4 regions of the Rossellomorea sp. LJF3 genome follow, and region 3 is predicted to be linked to each of the others. Evidence: riboswitches for the same ligand, from Rfam matches in the RefSeq annotation. Region 3 holds a riboswitch; each other region holds the start of a gene.
The links. Region 3 has a riboswitch for cyclic di-GMP ahead of V8G47_RS17630 (EAL domain-containing protein). Riboswitches for the same ligand answer to the same signal wherever they lie in the genome.
Positions count from the first base shown of each region.

Region 1: it holds a riboswitch for cyclic di-GMP, as region 3 does, so the genes downstream of both, V8G47_RS09205 (hypothetical protein) here and V8G47_RS17630 (EAL domain-containing protein) in region 3, are expected to answer to the same signal.
Region 2: it holds a riboswitch for cyclic di-GMP, as region 3 does, so the genes downstream of both, V8G47_RS18915 (anti-repressor SinI family protein) here and V8G47_RS17630 (EAL domain-containing protein) in region 3, are expected to answer to the same signal.
Region 4: it holds a riboswitch for cyclic di-GMP, as region 3 does, so the genes downstream of both, V8G47_RS08855 (HAMP domain-containing sensor histidine kinase) here and V8G47_RS17630 (EAL domain-containing protein) in region 3, are expected to answer to the same signal.

Region 1 is NZ_JBANLY010000007.1:98,789-103,090, forward strand. It holds gene ftsE (cell division ATP-binding protein FtsE) at 1-258, shown strand, start outside; gene ftsX (permease-like cell division protein FtsX) at 248-1,132, shown strand; gene V8G47_RS09200 (murein hydrolase activator EnvC family protein) at 1,172-2,527, shown strand; cyclic di-GMP riboswitch class I at 2,682-2,769, shown strand; gene V8G47_RS09205 (hypothetical protein) at 2,899-3,135, shown strand; gene V8G47_RS09210 (hypothetical protein) at 3,389-3,997, shown strand; gene V8G47_RS09215 (redoxin domain-containing protein) at 3,994-4,302, shown strand, end outside.
Region 2 is NZ_JBANLY010000029.1:504-4,805, forward strand. It holds gene V8G47_RS18895 (hypothetical protein) at 61-234, opposite strand; gene V8G47_RS18900 (single-stranded DNA-binding protein) at 258-632, opposite strand; gene V8G47_RS18905 (YwpF-like family protein) at 902-1,342, shown strand; gene V8G47_RS18910 (helix-turn-helix domain-containing protein) at 1,452-1,772, shown strand; gene V8G47_RS18915 (anti-repressor SinI family protein) at 1,807-1,944, opposite strand; cyclic di-GMP riboswitch class I at 1,976-2,098, opposite strand; gene V8G47_RS18920 (helix-turn-helix domain-containing protein) at 2,721-3,059, shown strand; gene V8G47_RS18925 (class D sortase) at 3,031-3,621, shown strand; gene V8G47_RS18930 (hypothetical protein) at 3,656-3,955, opposite strand; gene fabZ (3-hydroxyacyl-ACP dehydratase FabZ) at 4,120-4,302, opposite strand, start outside.
Region 3 is NZ_JBANLY010000023.1:35,490-39,791, reverse strand. It holds gene liaG (LiaG family protein) at 1-653, opposite strand, end outside; gene V8G47_RS17635 (DNA-3-methyladenine glycosylase) at 898-1,482, shown strand; cyclic di-GMP riboswitch class II at 1,587-1,667, shown strand; gene V8G47_RS17630 (EAL domain-containing protein) at 1,661-2,449, shown strand; gene V8G47_RS17625 (ABC transporter permease subunit) at 2,580-4,302, shown strand, end outside.
Region 4 is NZ_JBANLY010000007.1:20,853-25,154, forward strand. It holds gene V8G47_RS08845 (type II secretion system F family protein) at 1-861, shown strand, start outside; gene V8G47_RS08850 (type II secretion system F family protein) at 865-1,788, shown strand; cyclic di-GMP riboswitch class I at 2,109-2,194, shown strand; gene V8G47_RS08855 (HAMP domain-containing sensor histidine kinase) at 2,409-3,530, shown strand; gene V8G47_RS08860 (UDP-glucose dehydrogenase family protein) at 3,541-4,302, opposite strand, start outside.

The sequences.
Region 1 (4,302 bases), on a different contig from region 3:
CAGCGTGTATCGATTGCTCGATCCATTGTGAACACTCCGAAGCTTGTGATTGCGGATGAACCTACAGGAAACCTTGATCCCGAAACATCATGGGATATCATGAACATATTTGAAGAAATCAGTAACCGTGGAACCACGGTGATCATGGCTACGCATAACCGGGAAATCGTGAATACGATCAAGCATCGGGTAATCGCCATTGAAAATGGCCGTATTGTCCGGGACGAACAGCGAGGTGATTACGGTTATGAAAGCTAGAACGTATGGCCGTCACTTTAGAGAAAGCTTCAAAAGCATTGGCCGTAACGGCTGGATGACATTCGCATCAGTGAGTGCCGTTACCGTGACTTTACTACTTGTTGGTGTATTCATCGTCTTAATGCTAAACATGAACAAGGTAGCAACCGATATTGAAAAAGACGTCGAAGTACGGGTCTTACTCGAAATTGGTACTGAAAAATCCCAAACTGATCAAATAGAAAAGAAGATACAAAATATAAGCGGTGTGGAATCAGTTGAGTATTCTTCCAAAGAAGAAGAACTTCAGAACCTCGTAAAGGATCTGGGAGACGATTTCAGGTTATTTGAACAAGATAACCCATTATATGATGTGTTTATTGTAAAAGCAGACAATCCAAGGGACACCGGGAAAATCGCTGGCCAAATCAGCAAATTTGATGGGGTCAATGAAGCCCTTTACGGTGAAGCAAAGATTGAAAAATTATTCAATGTACTGGAAATGAGTCGGAATGTTGGACTTGTGTTGATCATCGGTCTGTTGTTCACGGCGATGTTCCTCATTTCAAATACAATCAAAATTACCATTGTCGCCAGAAGAAGGGAAATCGAGATAATGAAACTCGTGGGTGCAACCAACTGGTTTGTACGCTGGCCGTTCATATTAGAAGGTTTATGGCTTGGAATTTTAGGTTCTATTATCCCGATCGCTCTTGTAACAACTGGTTATTACTATGCCTATGGATTTATTAAACCAAAACTACAAAACAATTTTATTCAGATATTAGATTTTACCCCCTTTATCTATCAAGTAAACGGATTGATTCTATTAATGGGTTGCCTGATCGGAGCTTGGGGAAGCTTTATGTCTGTTCGTAAGTTCTTAAAAGTGTAAAATTTGATAGGTTGATAGAAGCTGAAAGGAGCATGCCGCTTGAACAAGAAGTATTTCATTTCATTATCTATTGCAGCAGCATTAACAATCGGAAGTCTACCAACGTTAGCAACCACTGCTAGCGCTAACTCCTCCGTGGAGGACTTAAAGAAACAGCAGGACGATGTTTCATCTAAAAAAGAAGAGGTCCACGGTAAGATCAATGAGAAAGAATCTCAAATTGATCAAACCATCAGTAAACAAAAAGATATCGAATCACAGATTGCTGAAATCAGTACGAAATTAAAAGATACAGAAACGAAGATTGTAGAAAAAACAAAAGAGATTGATGAAACAACGGCAAAAATCAATAAGCTTAAAGCGGATATTGAAGAGTTAAAGAAAAAGATTGAAGAGCGTAATGAACTTTTGAAGGAACGTGCTCGCGCCATTCAGGAAAAAGGCGGCTCTGCCAATTATTTTGATGTAATTCTTGGAGCGGAGAGCTTCGGTGACTTCGTCAACCGTGTTACAGCAGTGAATACAATTGTAAGTGCAGACAAAAAGATCATGGACGAACAAAAACGTGATCAAGAGGAATTAGAGAAGAAGCAAGCGGAAGTAGAAAAAGAGCTTGCGGATCTTGAGTCTTCCAAAGCAAATCTTGAATCTTTAAAACAAGACCTTAATAGTCAAAAGGCTAAAAAAGCTGAACTATTCAAACAGCTTGAAGCTCAACAGGCATCATTAAAAGTAGAAAAAGCCGATCTTGAGAAAGAATCAGATGAACTTTCAAAAATGGAGCATCAGCTTGAAGGTGAAATCCAGGCTGAACAAGCACGTCTTGCGGAATTAGCCCGCCAGCGGGAAATCGAACGGAAGCGCCAGGCGGAAGCAGAAGCAGCGAAGCGTGCAGCAGCACAAAAACAGGCGACATCAAGCAGCAGCGGTGGATCTGCATCTGCAGCAGCAGCTCCGGCAGCAGCCCCAAGTGCACCTGTAAGTGCAGGAGCATGGACGGCGCCAGCATCCGGAACGATCACAACAAACTTCGGCTGGGATACGTTAAACGGTGAGAGCCGTTTCCACTATGGTACAGACATTGCGGCACGAGGAAGTGTTCCAATCTCTGCAGCAGCAGATGGTTATGTCATTAAGAGTCACTATAGCTCAAGCTATGGTAACGTAGTGTACATCACGCACTCTATCAACGGTCAAATGTATACCACTGTGTATGCTCATATGTCTTCTTCACTAGTGAGCACTGGACAAGCAGTAAATAAAGGTGACCAAATCGGTTACATGGGTAACACAGGATACTCATTCGGACAGCATTTACACTTTGAACTATACAGAGGTTCATGGAGTGCATCGCATGCTAATGCTGTAAACCCACGTCAATATATTAACTTTTAATAAACTAGTCCCCGCTTCGATTAAGGCGGGGACTTTATTAATTACTATTGTAGATGAACGATTCTTGTATTCTTCTTAAATCGGATGAATATTACGGAATAGTGTTTTCATCACTTCTTTTTTCTAGTATAATGACTATTATACTCATGTAAATTTTCGAAAAAGGCAAACTAATTGAAAAATTAGGACGCAAAACCACGGGTCTTCTATTTTTTTAAAATAATGATCGCCGGGTTACCGAAAACAATGGATACAATGAATACTAATTCGAACGTAAATCTAGTACTCATTTAAGCCTGCCTTTTTGGTGGGCATTTTTTGATTGTATGTTCGTTTCAGTGTGATTTGAATCTGCTATAAGGGTGATGAAGTTGGAATTAAGTGATATAAAAAGGCAGCTGCGAAGCTTTTGCCGAAGAAACCGCACAGCGTTAAGATTTACATATGTAAAAGATTATACTGCAGAAGATATTAGTGATATGTTGATAGACCGGATAGGTGCTGAAGAAGTCGAGAGGATATTAGTAGACATTGACATCATCAATGAACGCGGTGGAGATACCGTCAAATACTTCATGCTCATCCTGGAAGGGTTGAGAGCAGCTTAAGATTTAGATCCCTTCCCAGGGGGAACATATTTTTCATGTCGTATATGAAAGGATCCTTCAGAGAGGGATCCTTTTTTGCCGGAACAAGAGCACTCTCGCTGTCTGTAATCATTACACTAAGGGATACACTATGAGTAAATCACTTGATTAATGAGTGGAATTTAAAGATACTTAATACATAACAGGGTATGTTCGGACAGAGGAATCGGAATGATCCAGTTGGAAGAAACCGCTATGAAAGGTGTAGAATCGAATGGATGAAAGATGGTACACCATAGGCTCCTTTACTTTCCCATCTACCTGGGGAGCGATCATCGCCTCGTTCATTTTGACATTTCTTTTCCTCTACTTCTGGAATCGGAAGGCTAGCGACTGGTATTCAAATGGTATTTTTTACTTTTTGATCATCTGGAAGCTGAGTGTCATTGTCGTTGATTTTCAAAATGTCATCGAACATCCCATTACGATCCTTTATTTCAATGGTGGCAGGTGGGGGTATTGGTTAGGCTTGCTGACAGTGCTTTTATACATATTCGTTAAAAGGGCGGATAGGACGTCTCACCTGGTCATTGCCTGGATGTGCACGGTCGTTTTCTTTGAACTTGTCGTTCATTTGCTCCAATTTGATGTTCTTGCAGGGGTATTCCAATTTATCATCAATGGTACACTTATCTTATTTTTATTGAAAAAGGAAAATGACCGCGATATCTGGGCCGTACAGTTAGTGACTGTGTTCACCTTTCTTCAATTGCTATACCAATCCATTCATGGAGGCTTTGTGTTTAACACTGTCACCTGGACGTATCTCACCGTGATGGTTTACCTTATCTTTTTTCAACGGAAGGTGGAAAACGAACATTGAATAAACGAAATTTTGCTCTGGCGATCGTTGCCCTGCTGATCGGGATATTCCTGGTGAATTTGTTTCAGGATCAACAGGAAAAAAAGGCAAGGGAAGAGGCTGAACAGTTGGCCAAAGAGTCCATGGATCTGTCTGATGCCAAGCTGGGACTCACTAAAGGGGATCGTGCACCGGACTTTGCCTTGACCACTTTAGATGGTGAAGAAGTCAAGCTCTCCGACTATAAGGGTAAGAAAGTGATCCTGAATTTCTGGGCCACCTGGTGCCCGCCGTGTAAAGCGGAAATGCCCCATATGGAACAGTAT
Region 2 (4,302 bases), on a different contig from region 3:
GCTTATAGGTTGGTTGGATTGCTGCTTATGGAATGAGATCTGGTTGAGGGTTATAAAGAATCAAGATGAGGTTTTTAAAACCGGGTTTGGATATTCGTATCCTTGTTCAAGGGCTGTAACCCGTTGAGATAAGTAGAAGTTTTCGACATTGACTCTTGCTACTTTTTTAATGAAGTCTTCCGTCATTTTTTCCAGTCGATCGACTCTTTGTTCAAGTTCTTGCAGTGTGGCCACAACTCCATCTCCCTTTAAAAATATTAAAACGGCAACTCGATTGGTTCCTTCTTGCTTGGTTCAGATACCGGGGACGCCTGCTTACTGTCCAGGAACCGGACGTTTTCAGCGACGACTTCTGTGATATAGGTGCGCTTTCCTTGATCATTTTCAAAGTAACGTGTCTGGATGCGTCCCGTCACCCCAACGACGGAACCCTTCCTGCAGTATTTCTCCGTATTATCCGCTGCACGGTTCCAAATCGTACAGAGTACAAAATCGGCATCGATTTGGCCTTGCTGGTTCTTATAAGGCCGGTTCACGGCGATCGTCACGCTAAGTACTGATTTTCCTTCCATCGTTTTTCTCGCTTCCGGGTCTTTCGTCAGCCTTCCCACCAGGGTCACTTGGTTGATCACTTTAGTTCGTTTCCTCCTTTCTGTTAAGGTGTAATCATCTTACATCCGAACTGCAACTCTTGTAAAATCGTGAATTTCCGAAATTCGAGACAAAAATGGCTTGAATTTCCGAAATTCGCCTAGGGAGATTTTCCCCTTTTTCATTAAAAACATGGTTAAAAACACAAAATTGCATCTTTCGTCATTTTTTTCACCGGCAATTGTATTAGGGAAAACAATTCGGCCTGTGATATAATTTGATAAAACCTTTAAATGGGAGATGTTCGTTCATGAAAACCTTTAAAGTGATTTCCCTTCAAGTATTGGAGGACGAGGAACTGCATGACTTTGAGCTTGTGGACGGTCTGATCATCAATAAAGAAGACGGTCAGAAAACATGGCTTGTCGAAACATATATGTCGAATGAATACATCGAATTTTTTCAAAAGGCCCAGCAAAGTAAAAACGATTTGGAAATCCAGGTCGTGATTTCCCATGCAGCCAATGATCCCGCTGCCTTCATGACTTCCATCCGTTGCATCAAGGAAATGGATGAACATATCAGCATCATGTTTGAAGGGAAATTGAAGAAACAACGGAATGAATATGCGGAGATCCTGCTTGATGACCTGGTGCAGAAAGGCTATTCCGGGGATGAGCTCGTTCGGGAGTTCCGTGAGAAGATGGTATCTAAGCCAAGGATTCCGGCAACGGCAAAGCCGAGCGTTTAATTATACGAAATTATGTAAACTTTATATAGAGCATGAATTAGCTGTTTGCTATAATTAATTTATCAGCGATTATACATTATTACATGAAGTTCTTAGGCAGGTGTGCTCAATGATTGGAGAAAGAGTAAAAAAATATCGAAAAGAAAAAAGAATGTCCATGACAGAATTGGCTGAAAAAGCAGGGATTGCCAAATCATATTTAAGTTCTATCGAGCGTAACCTTCAACAAAATCCATCCATTCAATTCCTTGAAAAGGTTTCAAGTGCTCTCGGAATTCCTTTGGATGCTTTACTTTATGACCAACCGGATGACCAAAATATTGACCATGAATGGCTCAAGATTGCTGAAGAAGCAATGGATTCGGGAATTACTAAAGAACAGTTCCGTGAATTTATCGAATTTAATAAGTGGAAATTAGACAATAAATAAAGTCTTGCGATTGATTCGCAAGACTTTATTTATATTAAATCACTTCGTACTTAGCCTTCATCTCTTCATTTTGTTGGTGGAGAAATTCCCTGATTTCCTTTTTAGAAATCCCCGCATTTAAAGCTTGTTTAATGAGTTCCATCCATTCTGGATCAAGTTCACGATTTGACATAAATTTCTCCTCCCAAAATACAATATGTATTCCAGGCAATCCAGCCGTCATAGTAATAAGTTAGCTCCAGAGCAATCTCTTGTGAAACGTTAACTTTTACCTTAGACCCGAGACTTTGCGTCCCCATTTTTCAATAGGTTTGCCTTTATCTGACATTTATGTTTTATATAACTAATTCCATTATAAATTATTTATTTTTAACATCTTGTTGTTTTTTGTCTTTTCTGACAATAATACTTTACCCTTAAATACTACAAATATACCTATTATTTTACATTTTTTTCAAAATTAAATCCCGGTTTTTTTGAATCTATCTGTTAATTAGAAAAAAATGTCGAATTTTAAGATGTTAGTTATTTTAATTTTTGTATTTTTCTAACTTTTTAATGGATGTTTCACTTTGAGTTATATTTTGAAATAATGTCGCTTTATAAAATTGGGATTCAGTCAAATTATTTCCGCAAGATGGGCATAGCCATTCACCATTCTCAGAACTACTAAACGATGGTCTCGTACAGCGGTTGCAAATTTTTTTGTACATTTCACTTATCTCCCTTTTGTTAAAAATTTACTATTTGTTCTTTTTATAGAACATTTTGATTAGTATATATTTCTATTTCCAAAGTCTAAAGTCCTTTAAAACCTTTAAATTTCTTTAAAATATATTGTTCAAGCTTATTTAATGGAAATTTCTTTAAATATCTTAGTATTTCGTTATTTATAAAAAACCAATTGTTCTATATAATGAAATTAAAACAAACAAAGGACTGAGATAATTGGTAGGTGATAAAATAAAAATTTTGCGGGAGAAAAGAGGGTTAACTATTATTGAACTTTCAACTAAATCAGGAATTTCCAAATCATACCTAAGTTCGATAGAAAGAGGGATACAAAAAAACCCAAGTATACAGGTACTCGAAAAAATTTCTGATGCACTTGGCATATCATCAAATCACTTACTTTGCTATAGGACTGGTATAGATGATGACTGGTTACAATTAGTGAAAATGGCTATTGAGGAAGGTCTGACCAAACAGGAATTTTTGGAATTCATTCAATTTACTCAATTTAAAAGGGTGAACAATATTGAAAGGACTCGTTTTAAAGATAATTAGTATTAGCCTACTGGTAAGTGGAAGTGCTTTACTAATTTATTCTTCTTATCTTTTGATTACTATTAATATGAACGAAGAAAAAGCATTATCAAAAGCACAGACGGTCATTTCTGAATTAGAAGAAAAGAATCAACTTCATTCTCCAGCTTCCCAGTATTCATTTAATCCAGGAGACATTATCGGTATTTTACAAATATCCAAGTTAAATAAGGAAATGCCAATTATTGAAGGGACGGACGAATCTGAATTAGAGCGTGGGGTAGGACATTACTCAACAACCAAACTCCCCAATCAACAAGACCGGATCTTCCTTGCCGGTCACCGTGATACAGTATTCAAAAAAATGGGGACACTTCAAAACGGAGACAAGTTAACAATAAAAATGAAGGCTGGTACACACACATATGAGATTTACGAAACACTTATCGTGAAAGAAACAGACCTCTCTGTGCTAAAGTCTACTGCTCCTCAAGAAGTTTTAACCCTTTCCACCTGTTATCCATTTGAATATCTTTCAAGCACCACAGAACGTTACATCATTAATGCCCGAAGAATAGAGTAAAGCGCAGAAGCTAAAATAGCCTCTGCGCTCTTCATTACTCGTCCTTATTATCCTTATCCTTCATATCAATATCATCTTCTACAGCATCTTCTTCAGGTGTGTTGTTATCCTTCGCTGCATCTTTATCGCCTTGCTTGTTCTTGTCTTCTGACTCAGGGTAGTTCTCTTCATTCATATCCCCGTTGTCGTTCATGTCGTTATTCTCATCCATGTTGTCGTTTTCTTCCACTGGCGCTTCGTCTTCCGGAGGAGGCTCCTGGTTGGCGTTACATCCTACAAGAAGGAAAGCGGCAAGTGCAGATCCACCAAGGACCGATAGTAACTTTTTGCTCATGATGCATGGCTCCTTTCGATGTTGGTTAATGTAAGACCGTTACGTTGGTCTTTTGTTAGCTTTCCCGGAAAAAGAATTAACTTGCATATAAATCATTTTTTCGAGTTAAAAAAACCGGGTTTGACGTGAAATCAATCACACCAAACCCGGTTTTCCATATGGGATCACTCTTGTTTATCACCAAGAGCGAACATCATCTCTAACTCACAGGCAACTTCACCATCAACGGTTGCCACACCTTTTCCTTTACCGATCGGTCCTTTAAAGCGAATCATCTCCACTTCAAGCCGGAGCTGATCCCCAGGCTTCACCTGACGCTTGAAACGGCATTTGTCGATACCTGTGAA
Region 3 (4,302 bases):
ATGTCTCCCTTTAAGGAGTCCATGGTGACCGTTAATTCCCCTGAGGATAAGTCGCCTTCGAGGGGACCTTCAAAGTTTGATAATTCTACATCCCCCGAACTGATTTCCACTTTTCCATCCTTTGTTGTGAAGCTGTTGACGACCAGGTCACCTGAAGAGCCATCGTGTTCGAACACATTTGTCTCGATGTTTTCAAGCTCCATATTACCTGATCCCATGTCGATGGACAGTTCATCCAGCTTCCATTTCTTTGAATGGGATCCTCCCGCCATCACGAAATTGCCGGAGCCGATGTCGATTTCCATGCTGTTCTTATACTCTTTCGGAATATAAACCGTAACGTTTGATTTGCGATTGAATCCAATCCATTCATACCATTTATGCTTGACCGCAACGTCAATCGTATCTCCGTTCCCCGCCAATGTCATCGTCCCTTTTCCCTCTATATCGACCTGTACTTCACTTTTGTCTGAGGGTATGATTTTTGTGTCGCTGTTTTCCAAATCCAGATCGATATGTTTGATTTTATTCGTCACTTCAATCCGTTCCCCTGACTGACTTTCTTTTGCAAACAATGATGTATTGTCATTTAGGATGACATAGAGCGTCCCCAATGCAAGCAGTGCAATAATAACTGCAAACGCGTTCTTCATTCGAATCCCTCACTTTGGTTTGTTTTTCCAATTGATACTATTATTTTAATGCAGTGGAGAGACTACTACAATGAGCCATAGGATTATTTTTGAATGGGACCAGAGGCGTAGGGTAGTCGGAATCGAGAATATCGAAGCGGGGAATCCGCTGCCATTACCTTAGGAGACGATCGTGGATTCCTGATTTAAATAAGCAAAGGTAGGGTACAAATAGATTAGATAATGTAGATAAGGAAGTGAAATCATGGAAGGTACACCTATGCCCCCAACCTTTTACGAACAGCCGACACTGGAGCTTGCCAAATCTTTGTTGGGGTGTGTGTTAGTGAAAGAAACAAAGGAAGGGATCGCTTCAGGTTATATTGTGGAAACAGAAGCATATATGGGGCCGATAGACAGGGCCGCCCACAGTTACGGAAACAGGCGCACAAAGCGGACGGAAGTGATGTTCCATGAACCTGGCCGCATTTATACATACGTCATGCATACTCACTGCCTCGTCAACGTGGTGAGCGGAGAAAGGGAGAAGCCTGAAGCGATCCTCATCAGAGCCGTAGAGCCTCTCCATGGACAGGAGCTTATGGAAGCGAGGCGCCCCGGTCATGTTAAGAAGAATTGGACGAATGGGCCGGGAAAGTTGACGAAGGCTCTAGGCATTACCATGGAGGATTACGGGGGGAGTTATTTACAACCGCCCCTCATGATTACAGAGGGGTATCAGCCTAAGAACATTTCGTCAGGGAAAAGAATAGGGATCGATAACACGGGGGAAGCCAGGGATTATCCATGGAGATTCTGGGTTAGTGGTAATCCATTTGTCTCAAGGTGATCCCTCTTTATGAATTTTCAAATAATTTATAGTAAATATACCCCATAAGTACTAGTTATGTGGTATATTTTTCTTATAAGACAAATATCTTTATAAGCTGACCATTCGACTGGGGGCTTTGAACCTAAATGATAGATGGGCGCTTACATTTAGGGGAGCCAGTAGCGCAACCGACCACATGCGAACGCGGATAATGCGTTTTTGTGTGGTTTTTTTGTGGGTAAGACCAAAACTAAAGAGAGAGTATAGGGGTCCTATGAACATCTTTACTATTTTCCAAGACGACTTTATCTACCATGATTTTCAGCCATTATATGATATGGGTGAACATCGAACCCTCTATGCTTATGAGGGTCTTTTGCGAAATAAGTATAATGAAAATCCCGAAAGTGTATTTCAATCGGCCATGAAGGCAAATATCTTGTACAAACTGGATACTCTGTCCATTTCAAAAGCACTTGAAAGTTTTTCGGAAAACGGGATCGAGGACTGTAAACTGTTTCTCAATATTTATATCACCACGATGTTGCACCCGAGCTTTCACACCTATTTTTCCGATCTTATGGACCGCCACCCTGGCATGAAGGGCCGACTTGTGCTTGAAATTAATGAGTCCAGTGCGGAAGAGCTTTGGCAGAATCCGTTGTTAAAAAAGTCTTTGAAAGAACTGAAGCAATATGGTGTGTGGTATGCGATTGATGATTTCGGGCAGGGGACGTCTTCAATCAAGAAATCCATTGAATATGAACCGGAAATCATCAAGCTTGACCGCTATTTTGCCATGAACCTGGCACAGGATGAAAAGAAACAGCGGTTCCTCTCTTTTTTCAACCAATTTTACGGAAGTGATACGTTGATTGTCTTAGAAGGGATCGAAACAAAACAGGATATGCAGGTGGCAAGGGAAATAGGGATAACGATTGGACAGGGCTTTTATTTAGGAAAGCCGAGCCGATTATTGGCTTAGACCTGAAGAGTGACTCTGACTTACCGGGGTCACTCTTTTTGTTATCAAATTGTCAGATTTGAAATAAAATTGAAAAATTTTTACATTTCTATTAAACTGAGGAAAAAGAGAATAAAGGGGGATTCAATGTATGAAATATCTCAAGTTTCCGATCAGGTTCGTCTTTTATTATATTCTCGGTTTAATTGGGATTCTAGCCGTGAGTATTGCTCCAGAAGTGTTCAGGGAAAGAGGGCTATATAATGTTGTAGGCTACTTGGAGGAGTTTATCAAGTTCATCTTTGTTTTCATGGATGAGGCCAACTGGAGTTATTCATATAAGGGAATTACCGTCGATTTCCTCGATATGCTTTGGGGACCATACCTGTATTCACTGCAAATTATTGGGGGAGCTTTGGGCATAGGGCTGGGTATTGCCTTTATTCTTACCGTTTTCACCGTCTTTTTACCACGACCGATCACATCGGCTCTGAAGAAAGCATTAAACCTCTTGGAGACGGTGCCGGATTTAATGTTCGCGTTCATGCTCCAACTGATGATTGTCTATGTATTTAAATATTTCGGTGTGGAACTGATGAATTTTACAGAGTTCGGGGAGGAGAAGATCTTTCTTGCCCCGATGATTACGTTGTCGATCATTCCGATGATCTCTTTCTTCCGGATCCTCATTTTCATTATGGAAGAAGAGTTGCTGAAGCCACACATCGAATTTGCCCAGAGTAAGGGGATGTCGAAAGGGCGGATCCTATTTTCACATGTTTTGAAAAATATTTCACCGAGTCTTTTCTATCATGGAAAGCTGATCATATGGGGGATGCTGTCGAGTTTATTCATCATTGAAACGATTTTCAATATGAAGGGGATCACCTATTATATCATTCAAGATTTCAGACCGATGGTGATTGCCATCTCATTGATTATGATTTACACACCTTTTTTCATCGTGTACCAAGGTGTGTATCTGTGGATCAATCATGAGAGCAGTGAGGATCACACGAAATATAAACGAGATAAAACAAAATGGACTGAATGGAAGATATGGGGCTTCCTTTCAACCATTCGCAGGCTGTGGTGGCAGCATATGCATAATGGCAAGTTCGCCACCGGATTCATTGTGATATTTGGTTTAATCGCGGCCAGCTTCCTCTATTCAGCGTTGAAGGAAGAGCCGATCAAACAAATTCAATTTATGAAAAATGAAGAGGGACGGATCATCAGTGCCCCTCCTCATAAACCATTTGGGGACATGATTCTGGGATCCGACTTCTTCGGTTACAGTATTCTCGATCAGCTTATTGTGGGGGCGAAGTATACCCTGTTGTTTGCTTTGGTTGTAGCTTCCCTGCGGGTGATCGGGGGATTCTATCTTGGTATTGCTTATCATTTCCACTTGAAAGAAGGCAGGAAGAACTGGCTTGACCGGATGGTGGATTCGATTCATTTCCTGCCTTTAAGTCTTATCGCTTATCTCTTATTAAGACCGGTCCTTTGGGGGCTGCCTGTGTTAGGATGGGATCACTCGATCTTTGAGAGGCTTGTGTTCGAAGCCGTTGTCTTAACAATCCTTGTCCTGCCGTTGACCACTGTGTTAATCGGGAATGAACTGAAACTCATAGGGAAGCAGGACTTTGTTCTGTCTGCGAAGCTCCTTGGAGGAAGTAACAAGCACCTGCTTTGGACGCATCTCTTCCCTCACTTGGCTCCGAGGCTGTTTATTATATGGGGACAGCAATTCATCCAGACGCTACTTATCCTCGTCCATCTCGGATTATTTCATCTTTTTCTGGGAGGGACGATCATAACCGGTGGGATGGTTCCGGATCCTCCGAAATCAGGAACGTTTGAATGGTCCG
Region 4 (4,302 bases), on a different contig from region 3:
ATTGATCGCTTTTTTGGCACCGCTTCCTCCCGGCAAAGCGAGAAGGCTGAGGTGAAGAAGGATCCAACTTTGGAGAGAATCAGTATGGCGATTGCCAAGATATTCAAAGGTGTACAGTTCAGTAAGAAAACGAATGCCCTTCTCTTACAGGCAGGCAGCTCCATGCCGCCGGAACAATTTCTCGCGTATCGGCTGATGAGCGCCCTCTCCCTCTCTTTGTTGCTCTTCCTGCTGCAGCAGCATTGGGTGCTTGTGGTGATGGGTCTGGTTGTTGGCTTTCTCCTTCCAAAGCTGATCATGGCGAGGAGGAGGAAAAAACGACTACAAGCATTGCCGTTACAGTTAATTGATGCTCTGGGAATGATGGCGAATTCCATGAGGGCGGGCTTCAGCTTCATGCAGGTGATGCAGCTTGTCGGAAAGGAAATGCCTTCTCCCATCGGTCCCGAATTCCAACGGGCGGTCCGTGATGCTGGGCTTGGGGTACCACTCGAAAAAGTGTTTGAGGATATGGTTTTCAGCTTACCTAATAAAGAATTGGAGGTTGCCCTCGAAGCCATCATTGCTCAAAGGAGGAGCGGGGGGAACTTAGCCGAACTACTGGAAACGATGGAGGATACCATCAGGGGGAGGGTGCGGATCATGGGAGAGCTGAATACGTTGACTTCTCAAGGTAAGCTGTCTTCCTTGGTCATCACCATGCTCCCGATCGGGCTGGGCTTTTATTTATACGTTGTGGATCCCAAATATTTCGGTCCACTCATTCATGAGCCAATGGGTATTGCCATGCTTGCACTGGCAGGCTTCCTCGTATTGCTTGGCTGGTTCGCCATTCAGAAGATACTTCGGATTGAGGTGTAGATCATGAGTATTGTCTTTCTATTAATGACCATCTGTTCCTTTACATGCTTATCAGCAGCCGTCCTCTTTACCATTAACCGCAAAAGGATTGCCGTTGATCACCGGATCAATCACTATTTCACCCATATTCACCAGGTGGACTTTGATGAAAAGGCCAATAGGAAAAAGAGATCCCAGCGTCCATTTTCTCCACTATGGAACCGTGGACTGCAGCTGATCAGTAGAAAAACGAGCAAAGCGAAACAAAAGAAGCTCGATCATCTCATCCGCGATGCCGGATACTCGGGCAGGTTGACAGCGATGGAATTCCGGCTGATTCAACTGCTTCTAAGCATCGGAGGGGGAGTGGCCGTTTTCTTCCTCATTGCTCCAATTGCGGATAATGTGATGATGACGATGCTTCTGGCATTTGGCGTTTTCTTTCTTGGCTTTCAATACTGCACATTCTACTTAAGTAAAAAAAGGACGCGGAGAATTGCCGAGATTAACAGGGAAATGCCTGATTTCTTCGATACAGTGAACCTATTGATCGAGGCCGGGCTAGGATTGGATGCCGCTATCTTAACGGTTTGCCAAAAGAAGAAAGGACCGCTCTCCGAGGAATTCATGTTCGTTCTCGAAGACATGAAACGAGGAAAATCAAGAAGGGAAGCGTTCTATGAACTGAGGATGAGGGTCCCTTCCGATTCCCTGCAAAGTACGTTGACCACCATGATCCAAGCCGACTATCTAGGCGTGGGAATGTCCAAGGTCATCCGAAACCTGACCATCCGAATCCGGGAACAGAGGAGGGAATCCGCCAGGGAGCAGGCCATGAAAGCCCCTGTCAAAATGCTCTTTCCCATGGTATTCTTCATTTTCCCTTCCATCTTCATCGTATCCCTGGGACCTCTCATCGTCAAAATCCTGACAGAAGGACTCATGTAATTCGAGGGACGGACCTCCCGTGGAGGTTCGTCCCTCCATTGAAAAACTTGTCGATAAGAATTTTCCTCTAAGTGATAGACTATTCTGATTTTTCTTTTATAATGTAAATATAAGTAATTTCTGTTATTTCTAGGATTTGAATTTTTAAAAAGGGGGTATAGTCAATGCCGGGATATTATATGAAAGAGATATGGACACCATTAAAGATAGTAGGAATTAAAATTTTCCGATCAGAAGAAAATAGTATCTTTATGAAAGTCTTCCAAAAACCAAGGAAACGTATTTTCTAAAACCAATATTTTAAATACTTCTAAAAAAGCGTACGATAAAGGCAAACCCATTGAAAAATGGTGACGCAAAGCTACAGGGGCTTCCGTCGTAGAGACGATGCCAGCCAGTTACCGTGTACGCAGTTATTCTTAGATGAATATTTCCACTACCTAAAGCGCTCCAAGCACATTGATTAATCCCCATTTAACGCATATTCTTTCTTTTCCGGTTCATTGTTACCCTCTTAATTCCCTGAATTGTCAAATGACTATCATCCTGCCCTTGATTTTCTGTTATGATATTAACAACAAATATTTCGACCATAACCGGAATGAAGGGAATGCCACTCAATGACTACTGCTTCAACCATGCTGATTCAATACCTGGAAGATCATTCAGACGAATTTCTACATAATTGGCGCAAGAGTATCGTCATTTCAGATAATGATTTATATAAAGAAGAAGTGCTGAACAACGGTGTGAAGATGTTTCAATTAGTGAAGCGTGCAATCCTCATGCCCCTCACGGAAGAAGAAATCACCACACTTGCCAACAAGACAGCCCTTGAACGTGTCAATGCCAACGTGAATATCAGCGAATTTGTATATAACGTGAATATAGGTAAGAGCATCATCATCAAATGGGTAAGTAATTCCGGGATCGAACTGCGGGAATTGCAGCCATTGATTGAAGATATCAATTCGCTATTTGACCGCTTTTCCTATCTTGCCGTCAGAAAATATACGGAAATCAAAGAGCAGCAGCTCCAGGAGAAGGAACTGTATATCGATCAGACCCATAAGGAACGATTGACGATCCTGGGTCAGATGAGTTCAAGCTTCGTTCATGAATTCCGGAACCCCCTGACGTCCATCATCGGCTTCACCAAGCTCCTGCAGAACGGCTACCCTGATCTCCCCTACCTGGATATCATGCAGCATGAGCTCGAACAATTGAATTACCGCATCTCTCAATTCCTCCACGTATCGAGAAAAGACTTGATCGATAGTACAAGGGAAGAAATCCTCCTGACCGATCATCTGGAAGAGACCATCGAGTTCCTGTATCCGAGTCTTCTGGACGGGGATGTATCGATTCACTTCGAATGTGAGCCTGATATCAGGGTGCTCGGAAATCGTGATGAGTTAAGACAGGTATTTCTCAACCTCATCATGAACTCCATCGATGCCCTTCAAGAAGTGGACGGGCACAGGCAGATCAATGTCTCCTGTGATGTGAAAGAGGGCAGGACGAATCTCATGATTTCCAACAATGGTCCCCAGATCAAAGAAGAAACCATCGAAGCGATCTTTGAGCCTTTTTACACGACGAAGGACCTCGGGACGGGGATCGGCCTTTATATTTGTAAAAAGCTGATTGAAAAACATGGCGGGGATATCTTCTGCCGGTCGAATGATGAGTGGACGACCTTTACGATCGGTATTCCTGTTGAATCAAATGTCATATTGTAATGAAAAAACCTCATTCACAGGAATGAGGTTTTTTCATAGTGATAGGAGTGACAGCAGGTCTGCCGATGGAATAATAATGAATTCCGGCATCCTTCGCTTCTTCCAGGGAAAAACAATTACGACCATCAAAGAGGAAGGGGGTTTTCATGAGCCTGGCGATGGTTTTCAACCGTAACACTTTAAACTCTTCCCATTCGGTCGCAATGAACAACATGTCCTGATCCTCGATGGCATCGAAGCAATCGACTGCGAACCTCACGGTGGACCCAAGGGCAGACTTAGCTTTTTCCATGGCCACCGGGTCATATACCGTTACTGTGACCCCTTCATCCAGTAACTGTTTGATCATTTCCAAGGAAGCGGCTTCTCTGATATCATCTGTGTTTGGTTTGAAAGAAAGGCCTAATATCCCTGCCCGCTTCCCCTTTAGATCATGGATGCATTCTTTAGCCATTTGAACCAATTTCACTTGTTGTTTGGCATTTACGTGGATGACGGATTCCAATAATTCGAACTCGTGCTCCATTTCCCCTGCCATTTGAACGAGGGCATTCGTGTCTTTCGGAAAGCATGAGCCCCCGTAGCCTATGCCGGCCTGTAGAAACGAAGAGCCGATGCGCTGATCCATGCCCATTCCTTTCGCCACATCCTCTACGTTCGCTCCTAGCTTTTCACATAAATTGGCGATCTCATTGATGAAGCTGATCTTGGTTGCTAAAAAGGCGTTAGAGGAATATTTGATCATTTCAGCGCTTTCGATCGAGGTGTGTAA